4 regions of the Pseudazoarcus sp. NS36 genome follow, and region 4 is predicted to be linked to each of the others. Evidence: predicted binding sites of a transcription regulator. Region 4 holds the regulator's gene; each other region holds the start of a gene.
What was found. Region 4 encodes FliA, which starts transcription of late flagellar genes. Its sites were predicted from a motif close to CTAAAGTTNNNNNNNNNNNNGCCGNTA; they were not measured.
Positions count from the first base shown of each region.

Region 1: a site for FliA is predicted at 1,447-1,473, ahead of motA (flagellar motor stator protein MotA). Genes of this name have one in related genera too.
Region 2: a site for FliA is predicted at 1,756-1,782, ahead of flgM (flagellar biosynthesis anti-sigma factor FlgM). Genes of this name have one in related genera too.
Region 3: a site for FliA is predicted at 2,013-2,039, ahead of AC6H0R_RS04305 (flagellin N-terminal helical domain-containing protein). Genes of this name have one in related genera too.

Region 1 covers NZ_BAAKJA010000001.1:260,898-264,455, forward strand. The annotation lists gene motB (flagellar motor protein MotB) at 1-472, opposite strand, end outside; gene motA (flagellar motor stator protein MotA) at 520-1,374, opposite strand; gene flhC (flagellar transcriptional regulator FlhC) at 1,523-2,095, opposite strand; gene flhD (flagellar transcriptional regulator FlhD) at 2,106-2,423, opposite strand; gene AC6H0R_RS01250 (sensor domain-containing diguanylate cyclase) at 2,544-3,558, opposite strand, start outside.
Region 2 covers NZ_BAAKJA010000002.1:284,579-288,136, forward strand. The annotation lists gene flgC (flagellar basal body rod protein FlgC) at 1-257, opposite strand, end outside; gene flgB (flagellar basal body rod protein FlgB) at 275-679, opposite strand; gene flgA (flagellar basal body P-ring formation chaperone FlgA) at 972-1,658, shown strand; gene flgM (flagellar biosynthesis anti-sigma factor FlgM) at 1,828-2,136, shown strand; gene AC6H0R_RS04495 (flagella synthesis protein FlgN) at 2,133-2,606, shown strand; gene AC6H0R_RS04500 (DNA topoisomerase IV subunit B) at 2,701-3,558, shown strand, end outside.
Region 3 covers NZ_BAAKJA010000002.1:248,360-251,917, forward strand. The annotation lists gene AC6H0R_RS04300 (GGDEF domain-containing protein) at 21-1,808, shown strand; gene AC6H0R_RS04305 (flagellin N-terminal helical domain-containing protein) at 2,123-3,558, shown strand, end outside.
Region 4 covers NZ_BAAKJA010000006.1:98,146-101,703, reverse strand. The annotation lists gene motD (flagellar motor protein MotD) at 1-418, opposite strand, end outside; gene AC6H0R_RS10715 (flagellar motor protein) at 426-1,166, opposite strand; gene AC6H0R_RS10710 (RNA polymerase sigma factor FliA) at 1,178-1,942, opposite strand; gene AC6H0R_RS10705 (MinD/ParA family ATP-binding protein) at 2,067-2,870, opposite strand; gene flhF (flagellar biosynthesis GTPase FlhF) at 2,884-3,558, opposite strand, start outside.

The DNA of each region.
Region 1 (3,558 bases), on a different contig from region 4:
CGCGAAAAGCACGCAGATTGGGGTTGGCCTCGATCAGGGCCTCGATGCGCCCCTTCATGCTCACCAGTCGCGCGCGCTCGCGCGAATCCTGTCCCTCGATATCCACCGGCACGGCTTCGCGCGCGCGCGCGGCCTCGAGGTTGATCATGCGGCGCTGCGGCTCCACGTCACCGCGCTTGACCTGACCGACCGAGCGCGAAAGGTCCTCGCCTCCGCCGGGAATGATGCTGGAACTGTCACCTGCGCCGCTGCCGCCACTCTGGGAGACTTTGAGCGGACTCTGAAAGAAATCGGCAATACCCTTGAGGTCACCGTCCGCGGTGGAACCCAGCAGCCACAACAGCAGGAAGAAGGCCATCATCGCCGTCACGAAGTCGGCATACGCGATCTTCCACGCCCCGCCGTGGTGGCCTCCATGTCCGCCCTTGTTCACACGGCGGACAACGATTGGCTGCTGGGTATCGTCGCTCATCGCTCAGGCCGACGTCGCGGAAGAAGTCCGACGCACGTCGCTCATGTTCACTTCTTGCGGCTCTTGATGTCTTCCTCAAGCTCGAGGAAGCTCGGACGGTCAGCGGCAAACAGCACTTTACGGCCGAATTCCACTGCAACCTGCGGCGCATAGCCATTCATGCTGGCCAGCAGCACGACCTTGATGCACTGGTACACCTTGCCTTCCGCCTCCACGCGCTGCGCGAGCTGGCTGGAGATGGGCTGCACAAATCCGTATGAAAGCAGGATGCCGAGGAAGGTACCGACCAACGCCCCACCCAACATCTTGCCCAGTACTGCGGGGGGCTCACCCACCGAGCCCATGACGTTAACCACCCCCATCACCGCCACGACAATACCGAAGGCCGGCAGCGCGTCACCGACCTTGGCCATCACGTCGGAGGGTGCCTGTGCCTCATGGTGGTGGGTTTCAATCTCGACGTCCATCAAGGCTTCGATCTCGAAGGCATTGAGGTTGCCGCCAACCATCATGCGCAGGTAGTCGGTGAGGAACTCGACAGCGTGGTGGTCAGCCACCACGTCAGGATATTTGGAGAACAGCGTGCTCGACTCTGGATTCTCGATGTCGGCCTCGATGGCCATGAGGCCTTCCTTGCGAACCTTGGCCAGCACCTCGTACATCAACGCCAGCAGGTTCATGTACAGCGCCTTGTTGTAGCGCTGCCCCTTGAGCACGCTGGGCAGCGCTCCAAGGGTGGATTTCATGATGCGGGGCGAGTTGCCGGCGACGAAGCCACCGACCATCAGACCGAAGATGGCGATGTACTCCAGCGGCACCCATAGGGCCATCAGGCTGCCGTGCACCGCATAGGTGCCGATCGAGGACAACAGAACGATTACATATCCGACGAGTAGAAGCACCCAGACACCTCGACCGCTACATGCACAAACAAACCCCGGAGCGCACGCCTAGCCGGGAACGGTATCTTAAAGTAACGGTAGTACCCGTGGAAACTTGACCCAAAAAAAGCCGCCCGAAGGCGGCTTTTTTTAACGAACCGGCAGATGATCAGTCCACCAGCGCTGCCTGACCGCGTACGGCGCGCGCATTGATGCTGACCTTGCCCTGCTTCTTGCCCTTGCCAGCGCGTGAAGGCATGTTGCACAGACCGCAGGTGTAATCGTGCACCGGGTCATAGGCATGGGCGACGTACTTGCCGCCGCAGCTGCCGCACTGCGCGAGCTGCATCATGTCGGCATCGAAGAAGCGCACCAGCGTCCACGCCCGCGTGATACTCAACACCGGCTCCAGCGCAGCGGCGTCGATGTGATCCAGATACAGGTGGTAGGCCTTGATCACGGCATCCAGCCCGCTGAGGCCCGGACGCTGACGGAAATAAGCGTGAAAGGCCATGAACAGCGAACCATGCACGTTCGGCTGCCAGGCCATGAACCAGTCTGTAGAGAACGGCAGCATGCCCTTGGGAGGCGACATGCCGCGCACCTCCTTGTAGATCTTGAGCAAACGCTCACGACTGAGACCGGTTTCGGCCTCCAGCATCTGCATGCGAGCCCCCAGGCTCACCATCTCGACGGCCCGACGGACGTCCTCGGCATCAGCAATCACGCTCTTGTTCTTCATTTCCGGTTCCTCACGACGATTCATCCGTCGGTTTGCTGGCCGCCACGATGGCGGCGTGGATGCTCGAGCTGGCGGCATCCCTTCCTTCCCCTGCGAGCAGCCCCGCAAGCAATACGTCGTCAAAGCGAAACGCCGGCAACACCATCTGACTGCTGGCCATGCGTACCAGGCGTGCAGCCGACATCGCGATCAGCAGATCAGCCACTGCATCGCTGATACCGAGCCGGAACATTGCGGTCTCACGATCCTCACGCAGCATCTTCTGCGCGAGCATCAGATACGCAAGATTGAGTTCGCGGATTTCGTCCTGGTAATCGCTTCGCTTCAACTATGTCGGCACTTTTAAATGCGTACGGCCCGAACTTAAAGTGATTTCTCACCAAACACAACCGGATACATCCGCGCTTGGCAAAAAAGCCACAGCAGCATCAGGGTTGAGCAGCGCGGATCAGGGCTGCTGAACAGCGTGAATCGCATTGCGACCACCCTGTTTCGACACATAAGCCCCCTGGTCGGCCAGCTTGATCAAGGCCGCCGCATTCTCCACGTCAGGACGCAGTTCGGCAGCTCCGATGCTCACGCTCAAGGGCGCCAGCACCCCCGCAAAATCGAGCGGCGTTTCACGTACGGCACGACGCGCGCGCTCCGCGCCCGCCCGCACGGACTCCAGATCCGCACCGGGACAGATGACCAGAAACTCGTCGCCACCAATGCGGCAGATCACGTCATGCACGCGCAAGGCCTTGCGCAGCGTATGCGCCACATGCGTCAGAGCCGCATCGCCGGCGTCATGACCGAAGCGATCATTGATCTCCTTGAGGTAATCGACGTCGATTGCCAAGCACGACAGCGGTCGGCCGCTGCGCTCGGCTACCGCCCATTCCTGCTCAAGGCGGTTCATGGCATAGCGGCGATTGTGGAACCCCGTCAGCGGGTCGGTCAGCGCCATGTCCTGCAAGCGCCGGTTGGTGATCGCCAATTGCGCCGCAAAGCCATGCAGTTCCTGACGATCATGCTCCAGCTCACGCTGCAGGCGCACTTCGCGCAGACCTGCCCGCAGACGCGCTTGAAGCAGCCGCGGCACCACATCCATCGGCACCGCATCGTCGCCGCCAGCCTCCAGCAGCACGACCAGGGCCTCATCGCTGCGCTCGACCACCCGCAACAGCAAATGCATCACCCGACCGGCGCTGGTGCGCCGCAGCGCCCCCACCAGATCCTTGACCTCGCAACTCGCATCGGTACAGCCCAGCACCATCATGTGTGGCTGCAACTCCAGCGCGAACTCAAGCGCGTCGCTGACATCCCCGCTCTCAACCACCGAGCAATCCTCGGCCTTCAGCAACTCGACCACCTGGCGGCGGCGTCCGCTCTCACGATCAACCACCAGCACCAGCGGCTTGTCGGGTGCCACCGGAACGGCCAGGCGTTCCCGGCCGCGGTCGGATTGTGACAAGACGTGC
Region 2 (3,558 bases), on a different contig from region 4:
TTGGCGGCGGGGTTGGTCGGGTCATACGTCAGGCGCATCGGCGCGGCGCTTTCGACCACCCCGGTCACCTTCACGCCCTGAGCCTCAGGCCCTGCAACCGGCACGGCCTGGAAAACCACCTGTTTGGCGCGGTAGGGCTGGCCATCCTCACCGACCACGCTGTCGGCGTTGGCAAGGTTGGAGGCCGTCGTGTTCAGCCGCAGCGACTGCGCACTGAGCGCCGAGCCGGCGATATTGAAGACGTTGAACATGCTCATGATTCAGCCTCCCTCGCTCACTGGCCCGTGATGGCGGTACGCATGCCGTTCAGCAGGCCGTTGATGAAGGTCACGCTGGCCTCGTAGTGCAGCGAGTTCTCGGCATAGGCAGCGCGCTCGACGTCCATATTCACGGTGTTGCCATCGACCGCCGACTGCAGCTCCTGACGAAAGCCGATATGGCCCTCGAAGGGCGTTGCACCAGCCACCGGCAAATGTCCCGCAGAAGTCGTCTTCATGTTCAGCGCCGCTCCCTGCTTACCCATCGCGCCGGCCAGTGCGCTGCGAAAATCAATGTCCTTGGCCTTGTAGTTCGGCGTGTCAGCGTTGGCGATGTTCGACGCCAGCAGTTCCTGGCGGCGGGCTTGCACATTCAGCGCGGTCTGATGGAACCGCAGTGCGTCATCGAGCATGGCTTTCATGCTTCACCTCTCGTATCTCGGTGTCCCGTCAAATGTTTCCGTCAGGGACAACTGCCCTATTGCAGCTTTCGTGCCAGCATCGTATGTCCGTGCCCTGCTCGCTCTTCGTCCGATAAGAGGCGGCTTTTCCGGCCAATTTCGCCGCTTTCGCCAGCTGCCTTGCCGCTCCGCCGGCAGTCTTTGCCGGTTGTCGTCACCCACTGCCGACACGCAGACCGCACGGGCCGGCACGGCACGCCACTTGCAAGCTCCGTGCCTTGCCGATGTGCCGACCACGTGATGCAATGCCGCCATGAATCGATTCGCCTGCCTCCTGTTCGCCTGTGCCTGCGCCCTGCCCGTTGGCGCCCCGGCCCAACAAGCCTCTGCCCCGGTGGAAGCCGCCGTGCGTGCCCTGCTCGAACGCGAAACACATGGCCTGCCCGGCGAGATCGAACTGGAGGTCGGTGTGCTCGCCCCGGCCAACCAACTGCCGCCCTGCGCTGCGCCAGAGGCGTTTCTGCCGTCCGGAGCAATCGCCTGGGGCCAGCTCAGCGTGGGCGTGCGCTGTACCTCGCCGGCGAACTGGACGGTATATCTGCCGGCGCGCGTGAAGGTCATTGCGGACTACGTGGTGGCGCGCAATGGCCTGCGCCCGGGACAGACCATCGGCCCGCAGGATCTGCGCCTGGAGCGTGGCGATCTGGCCGCCCAGTCCGGCAAGGTACTGAGTGATCCATCGCGCGCCATCGGGGTACGCACCAGCCGCGGCATCGCCGCCGGCAGCCCCCTGCGTGAAGAACACCTGCGGCTGCCGCCTGCGGTGGAATCGGGTCAGACCGTGAAGATCGTCGGTATCGGCAGCGGCTTTGAGATCGGCGGAGAAGGCCGTGCCCTCGGCCGCGCCGCCGACGGCGAAAGCGTGCGCGTACGCCTGCCCAACGGCAGCATCGTCAACGGTGTCGCACGGGCAGGCGGCGTGGTGGAACTGCGTTTCTGAAGCCGGTGTGCGATCATTGGGGCCGTTGTGACGGCGTCGCAGCGCGGATGAACGCAAGGCATCCACGCATGCGCAAAAAAACAAAAAATTTAATTCGCTAAAGTTTTCTGCAGGGCTGCCGTCCACTACATCAGGAACCCATTCGGGCCGCCCTCACTGGAGTACACACGTGAAGATCGAAGGAACCAGCAAAGGCGTCAGCTCCCCGCTCGCGGGTGAGAATCGCGCCAAACCCGCCAGCCCCGCGCCGCAAGGCAGTGGCGCCGGACAGTCGGGCACGGTTGAACTGTCACCGTTGTCGTCCAGCCTCGCCAAGGCCGAAGCCGCAGCCGCCGCAACCCCGGCGGTCGATCAGGCGCGCGTTGACGAAATCCGTCAGGCCATCAGCGAAGGCCGCTTCAAGATGGACGCCAACCGTATCGCCGACGGCCTGCTCAACAGTGTCCGCGAAATGCTGGGCAACGCCGGCAAGGCATGATCCCCGCCACCGCCCGCGTACGATTCGCTCAAGCCATCGACGCCGAACTCGCGTCGCTGGAGCGCTTTCGCGAACTGCTGCAGCGCGAGCAGGCCCTGCTCATCGCCGGCGACACCGAAGCGCTGATCTCGCTCACCCCGAAGAAATCTGCCCTCCATCAGCAACTGCAGCGCCAGCACGACGCGCTGAGCATGCTGCTCGGCCAGCACGGCATCGCCCCGTCCGCCGAATCCATCCGCCAGATCTGCGAAGGCCTGCCCGACGTACTCACGCGCTGGGACAGCATTCTCGACATCGGCGCCGAAGTGAAGTCGCTGAACGAACTCAACGGCAAGCTCATCCAGGAGCGCATGCAGAACAACCAGGCGGCACTGTCCGTCCTGCTCTCTGTTGCCGATCAGCCTTCGCTGTATGACGCGGACGGCAGCCCGCGCCCGAGCGGCCGCGGCCGCCACCTCGGCAGCGCCTGATTCCCGCATCCCGTTTCATGCCTTGCGGTAGGCACCCCGCCCCCGCAGCGGTTATGCTTGTGCGCCGCCATCCCACGGACCCTCGCAAGCATCCATGACAGGCAAGACCTACGACGAATCCTCCTTCCGCGTCCTCAAGGGACTGGAGCCGGTGCGCGAACGCCCGGGCATGTACACCCGCACCGACTCGCCCGCCCACATCATCCAGGAAGTCATCGACAACGCCGCCGACGAGGCGCTCGGCGGCTTCGCCAAGAAGATCCACGTCACGCTGCATCTGGACGGCTCGGTTACGGTGGCCGACGACGGCCGCGGCATCCCGGTCGGCCTGCACCCCGAGGAAGGCGTGCCGGTGGTGGTGCTGGCCTATACCCGGCTGCACGCGGGCGGCAAGTTCGACAAGCGCGAGGGCAACAGCGCCTATGCCTTCTCCGGCGGCCTGCACGGCGTCGGTGTGGCGGTGACCAATGCGCTGTCGACGCGCGTAGAGCTTGAGGTCAAGCGCGAGGGCAAGATCCACCGTATTGATTTCGCCGACGGCGGCGAGCACATCGGCCAGATCCGCGTCGAAGGCGAGTGCGGCCGCCAGAGCGGCACACGGGTGCGCGTGTGGCCAGACCCGAAATACTTCGAAGCGCCGCGTGTACCGCTCAACGAACTCGAACGTCTGCTGCGCAGCAAAGCGGTGCTGCTGCCCGGCGTTTCAGTACGCCTCGACACCGAACAGGCCAACGGACCGGCGCTGTCGAAGACCTGGAGCTACCCCGAAGGCCTGGCCGGCTACATGCGCGAAGTCGCCGGTGAGCAGGAACCGGTCGCACCGATCTACACCGCCGAGTCCTACGCCGGCCGCGATGACGCCAGCTACGCAGCCGGTGAAGGCGCGGCCTGGGCGATTGCCTGGTTCGAGTACGCCGTGCCGAGCGAATCCTACGTAAACCTGATTCCGACG
Region 3 (3,558 bases), on a different contig from region 4:
CAGCACGCACATGGAATGACATGAGCAAGCTCCCGCTACAACCTCTGGACATCGCACGCGAAACGCTCAGGCAACTGGCGCAGCGCCGCATTCCGCCCACGCCGGACAATTTTCGCGAGCTCTATCACGAAATCTCCGGCACGCTCGCTGATACGCCCTTCCCCTCTCCGGAACTGCGCCGCATCGCGTCCGCACTGCCGCGCGACACCCAGGAGCGCGTGCGCCTGGCCAACCAGTTCGACGACGCCATCGACAGTACTGACTGGACTGCCATCGGCAACGCCCTGCACGCCAGCCTGGCCGCCTTGCCTGACGCCCCGCCCGCGTGGAGCGCGCTGCTGCGCGAACTGATGGGCCAGATCGACACGCCCCACCAGCGCCTCACCCGCGCACGCAAGCTGGCCTCGCTCGACCACGTGCTGAGCGCCAACGCCAATAACGCAGACCTGCTCTTTGCTCGTCTGCGCGGGCTGGTGCAGGGTTGGCAGCGAGAACCACTGGGCGACTCGCGCACAGAATTTGCCGAAGCCGGCACGGAAGACACCCCGACCCCGGTCGTCGAACGTCGCGCCAGCCGTCCGACCGAAGAGGCCGCGCCGTCTGCGGGCGACACCCCGTTCGCCCAATGGCTGGTGGTGCTGTTGCAACGCGGAGTCGTCCCGCTGCTGGCCGACAACGCAGCCCTGATTGCCGAAGCCCTGCAACTCGCCACCTCGATTGCCTCGGCCGCGCAACAGGACCAACCCGACGAGAGCATTGCCGCCCGCCTGCGCACCTTCGCCGCGCAGCTCGAATGGGCCGGCGAGGACCAGCGCGCCATCCGCGGGGCCCTGCTCAATCTGCTGCGCCTCATCGTGGACAACATCGGCGAGCTGGTCATCGACGACCAGTGGCTGCATGGCCAGGTCGCAGCGCTTGGCCGCATGTTCGACATGCCGCTCGACATTCGCGCGCTCGACGACCTGGAACGTCGCCTGCGTGACGTCATCGACAAGCAGAAGCACCTCAAGCGCCAGCTCACCGACGCGCAGGAACGCCTCAAGAGCATGCTCGTCGGCTTTGTGGACCGGCTGGCCGGGCTCAACGAGTCCACCGGCGCCTACCAGCAGACCCTCACCGAATGCGCCGAACGCATCCGCAGCGCCGACGACGTCAATCAGCTCAGCGATGTCGTCGAACGCCTGCTGGCAGAAACACAGGCCGTCAAGGAAACCACCGAGCGCTCCAGCGCCGAAATCGGCGCCCTGCGCGAACAGGTCGACGCCGCCAACTCCCTCATCACCCGACTGCAGCGCGAACTCGACGAGACCAGCGAACTGGTGCGCTTCGACCCGCTCACCGGCGTGCTCAACCGCAAGGGACTGGACGAGGCACTCGAGCGCGAGATCGCGCGCATGCGCCGCCAAAGCCTGACGATGTGCGTCGGCCTGCTGGATCTCGACAATTTCAAACAGCTCAACGACACCTTCGGCCACCGTACCGGCGACGAGGCCTTGCGCCACCTCGCCGACGTTGCCCGCGGCGCCCTGCGCCAGGAAGACATCATCGGCCGCCTCGGCGGCGAGGAGTTCCTCGTGCTGCTGCCCGACGCAGACGAAGAACAGGCCACCCAGATCATGACGCGCCTGCAGCGCGCGCTGACCACTCACATCTTTCTGGCCGACAACAGCCGCGTCCTGATCACCTTCAGTGCCGGCATTGCCCGCGTACTCCCCGACAGCACCGCCCACGACGCCATCGACCGCGCCGACAAGGCCATGTACGCCGCCAAGCGCGCCGGCAAGAACCGCGTCCTCGTCGCGATCTAGCCCCCTGCCTCACCCCCTGCTCCGCTGCAAAGGCGGATGCACTGCACCACTGCGCCCTGCGATTCGGGGTTTGAATACCTAAAGACTTCCCGCCAATTGCCGTTAACTCATCCGTGGCCAGACCGGAAACATCGGGCTGACCGCCGGCGGCGGCAATCCGTCGGGGTGCGCAGGGCGAACATCAAAATTTCCCGCCTCAACACCCTAAAGTTTTTCCGCCGCCGGCCGTTAATTGAATCATCGGCAGGCAGATCGAGCCTCAGCGGATCAAGCGGCCGGGATAACCAACCCCTCTTTCTCGAAGGAGAAGAAGAATGTCTCAGGTAATCAACACCAACGTCGCTTCGCTCAACGCCCAACGCAACCTGCAGTCGTCGCAGAGCTCGCTCGCGACCTCGCTGCAGCGCCTGTCCTCGGGTCTTCGCATCAACAGCGCGAAAGACGACGCCGCCGGCCTCGCGATTTCGGAGCGTTTCACCACCCAGATCCGCGGTATCAACCAGGCCATCCGCAACGCCAACGACGGTATCTCCCTGGCCCAGGTCGGTGAGAGCGCGCTGGCCGAAGTCACTACCAACCTGCAGCGTATCCGCGAACTCGCCGTCCAGTCGGCCAACGCCACCAACAGCGAGTCCGACCGCGCCGCGCTGGACCTCGAGGTTCAACAGCGCCTGGCCGAAATCGACCGCGTTGCTTCGCAGACCGCCTTCAACGGCCGCAAACTGCTTGACGGCAGCTTCGGCAGCGCCACCTTCCAGATCGGTGCCGAAGCCGGCCAGTCGATCAGCCTGAACCTCGGCGCCAGCGCCAGCACCCGTCTGTCCGCGATCGGCCAGGTTGCTACCACCACCACGGCCGGCGCGATCGGCGCCTCCTCGACCGGTGGCAGCAACACGGTTGCGCCGAGCTCCCTGACGTTCGGCACCGCCGGCTCGGTCGATGGCAGCCTGACCGTTTCCGCCTCCAACCGCCTGTTCGGCGACACTGGCGTCAGCGACACGCTCACCCTGGTTCCGGCGAATGCCGACTTTGCGACCGGCGCCAACGCCACGCAAGACGGCACCAACATCCAGACGGTTACCAACTTTGACTACTCTGGCGCAGACCTCGCTCAGTTCGATGTCACGGTCGACGGCAACACCATCGGCATCACCCTGAATGCGGACTACACCGATGCAACGGGTCTCGCCGCGGCCATTGAGGCCCAAGTGCAGGCAGGCGCGGGCGATCTTGCGACCACCACCGTCACTGTTGACGGCGATGGCAACATCCGCTTCGAGAACGCCGGCAACCCCGAAGCAGTGGCAATTTCCGCAGTCGATGCGAACGCCACCGCTGCAGGCTTCGTGAATGATGCTGGTCAGGCCGGCGGCGCAGTCGGCGCCCAGTTCCAGATCGACGGCATCGCGGTTTCCCTCACCACCGACCTTGACGCTGACGTGGCGACGTTCGCCGGCGGCATCCAGACTGCGCTGAACGCCGCAGCGCCGGGCACCTACACGGTCGAGCTGTCCGGCAACGACATCGAGATCCGCAACAACAACGCCGGCTCGGCTGCGGTCACGATCTCGGGCGCCAATGACATCGCCGCCGCTGCGGGCATTGTCAACTCCACCGGCACCACGGAAGCCAACCCGGCCACCGAAGGCACCTTCCAGATCGAGAACGGCGTCACGGACATCGACATCACCCTCGACGAGAACTATGCCGACTTCGACGCACTGGCGGATGCCATCCAGACCCAACTCGA
Region 4 (3,558 bases):
CATTCACTTCTACCGTGATGCCGTGAGCGCCCTCGGAGATGTTCACCTGACCGGTGCGCGTGAGCGGTTCGAGCGCGCGGCGAATGCTCTCGCCCATGCGGCGGATATGCTCGACGTGGTCGCCCTGCCCGCTGGCCGGTTCGCGGTCGGTGCGGCTCACCGGCGGCTGCGGGCGCGCCGGCACCACGAAGGGCGCGACCACCACCTGCTCACTCGGCTGATTGACGGAGACGCTGCGAAAGGCGGAAAGCAGGGAATCGGAAAGGATGCGGTATTTGCCCTCGTTGACCGAGGACAGCGAATACATCACGACAAAGAAGGCAAACAGCAGCGTGATGAAGTCGGCGTAGGAGACCAGCCAGCGCTCGTGATTCTCGGGATGCTCATCGTGCTGGCGGCGTTGGCGCTGGCGCGGCATGGCGCCCTCACACCAGATAGCCGCGCATGCGGGCTTCGATGATGCGCGGGTTCTCGCCGTTGCCGATGCCGACCAGCGCGTCGACGATCATCTCGCGCTCGGCCGAGATGCGCCCGATGTGCGCCATGAGCTTCTTGGCAAACGGCAGGAAAACCAGGTTGGCAAAGCCCACACCGTAGATGGTGGCGACAAAGGCCACGGCAATGCCGGCGCCCAGCCGCGAGGGCTCGGAGAGGTTTTCCATGACGTGGATCAGGCCCAGCACGGCCCCCAGAATGCCGATGGTCGGCGAATAACCACCGGCCGCTTCCCACACGCGGGCGCCGAGTTTCATCTGGGCTTCGGAGGCGTCGATCTCGACGTTCATCAGCTCGCGCAGGCGCTGCGGATCCACGCCATCGACCAGAAACTGCAGGCCACGCCGCAAAAACGGATCGTCCTGTTGTTCGATACGCGGCTCCAGGGCCAGCAGGCCGTCACGTCGGGCGATGGTGCCCCATTGCGTGACCAGCCCGATGAGCTCTTCACCACGCTCGGGCGGCGGCACGAAGACCCAGCGGGTCATGCGCGCACCCTCGACAAAGACCTTGAACGGGCTCTGCAGCATCACGGCGCCGAGCGTACCGCCGATGACGATGAGCAAGGCCGTGGGTTGGAACAGGGAGGCAACATGACCGCCTTCCAGCACCTGCCCGACGACAATCGCGGCAATACCGAGAACGAGGCCGAACAGGCTGATGCGATCCATCGGCTAGCCGCTCAGACCTTGGCGCGCGGCGGACGACCGCGCCGCTTGGCCGACAACGGGGCTGCCCCGTCGGAGAAGACGTGTGCGCGCAGGCGGGCCACGGCCTGGCTGTGCAACTGACACACGCGTGATTCGGTGACGCCCAGCACTTCGCCGATTTCGCGCAGGTTGAGTTCTTCCTCGTAATACAGGCTCATCACCATCTGTTCGCGTTCGGGCAGGGCCTCAATGGCCTTGACCAGATTGCGGCGCAGATCGGCGTCTTCGAGCATGCCGAGCGGATTGGCGTCCTGATCGACGATGTGACGTTCGAGGAAGTCGTCATCCTCGCTGCCGCTGAAATCCTCGAAATACACCAGCTGGTGGCCGCGAGCGTCCTGCAGGATCTGCTGGTACTCGGGCAGCGGCACGCCGACTTCATCGGCCAGCTCGGTTTCGGACGGCGGGCGCCCGAGGCGTTGTTCCAGCGTCTGCACGGCAGATTCCACGCGGCGCATGTCGCGACGCAGGCTGCGCGGCATCCAGTCATCTTCGCGCAGGCCGTCGAGCATGGCGCCGCGGATACGCTGCGCGGCGTAGGTCTCGAACTGCGCACCAAGGCCGTCCTCGTAACGCGAGACGGCATCGAGCAGGCCGATCATGCCGTTCTGCATGACGTCGTCGAGCTGCACGCTGGCCGGCAGCTTCGCCATCAGGTGATAGGCGATGCGCTTGACCAGTGGTGCATACAGCTCAACCAGTTGTGCCTTGTCGGGGTTGCCTTCGGAGTCGTACATCCACAGAGCCCGGGTGTTGCGGGGCGCAACCCGCCCCTTGCCGACATTATGCACGCCGGAAGCACGGGTTTGACCGATGGGTGCAGCGACTTTTCGGGCAGTGGTCAGCATCGACGCTTCTTCCTCACAACGTCGCGCCGCGTGGCGGCGTGAGACGCGCCCCACTGAGCGATGCCAGGCGGCGCAGGAAAGCCGCCTCAGGTTCGCGCGGCGAAGATTCGACAACATCGGCCGTCAGCCCACCGGCCAGATCGTCGCGCTCGACTTCGCCAAGCCAGGCCAGCGGCACGCCAACGTGCTTGCGCACCAGCGCGTCGAGGCTGTCGAAGAAGGCATTGGCCTCGTTGCGCGAGCGTGCGCCGGACACCGCCACATGCAGCGAGCCGGCGCCGGCCGCAGCCAGTGCCTTGATGACCGAATAGGCTTCGATTGCACCGCTGCGGCTGGCCTCGGCCACCAGCAGGCGGCGCGGCGCGGCGAACACGAAGGGCGACGGGTCTGCCGCCTCCTCGCTGTCGGCGTGCACCAGCACGATGCCGGCGTAGCGATGCAGGCTGCGCAGCGCATCGATAAGTTGTGTGCGGCGTTCTTCGTCGAGCAGCGGCAAGGCCAGCGCGGCGGCACTGACCGGCACGCGGCCAACCAGCCCCGGCACGGACTGCACCAGCGAGGCGGCTTCGCACTGTCCGCCCAGCACGCCGAGCAGATCGCCGCCGTCGGCCACGCCCAGCGACGGCGCCAGCGAATGTTCGCCGCGCGCCTCATCCAGAATCAGCACGCGCTCGGCACGCGCCGCGAGACGGAAGGCCGTGCGCACTGCGGTAGTCGTACGCTCGCGGCCGGTGGTGTACAGCGCAACCACCGTGGGCGGTGCGCGTCGGAACAGCCGGCGCAGACCGGCTGCCTGATCTTCGTGGCTGTCGATCATGTCGGGCCTCCGCTCAAGCACCGGCACCAGCGGCAAACTTCAGCGCCGCCTCGTCGGCATCGAGTTTCCACGCCGCATCACGCACGCGGGCGTTGAGGCTGCGATGCAGCAGGTAGGCGCGGTTGGGCAGGTGCAGGTCTTCCGGCACGCGCTGACCGTTGGTGACGTAGAACACTTCCAGTCCATTGGAAATCGCGGCACCGACAGCCGGCGCCAGCGACACGGCCTCGTCGACCTTGGTCAGCACGCAGCCGGCCAGATCCGGGCCCTTCCAGGCGTCAATGACGTCATCAAGCGTTTCACCGCTGGCGGTGGCATTGAGCAGCAGCAGGCGGTGCACGTTGCCGGCGCCGGAGAGCATGGCGGCCTGCTTCATGACCATTTCGTCACGCTGGCTCATGCCGACCGTGTCGATCAGGATCATGTGCTTGCCGCGCAGCTCGGCAATGGTCTGGCGCAGGTCGGAGGCGTCACGCACCGGGAATACCGGCACGCCGAGAATGCGGCCGTAGATGCGCAGTTGCTCTTGCGCGCCGATGCGGTAACCGTCGGTGGTGATCAGTGCGATCTTGTCGGCGCCATGGCGCATCACGCAGCGCGCGGCGATCTTGGCGGTGGTGGTGGTCTTGCCCACACCGGTCGGGCCGACAAGGGCGAACACGCCACCACGATCGATCAGATCGGCGTC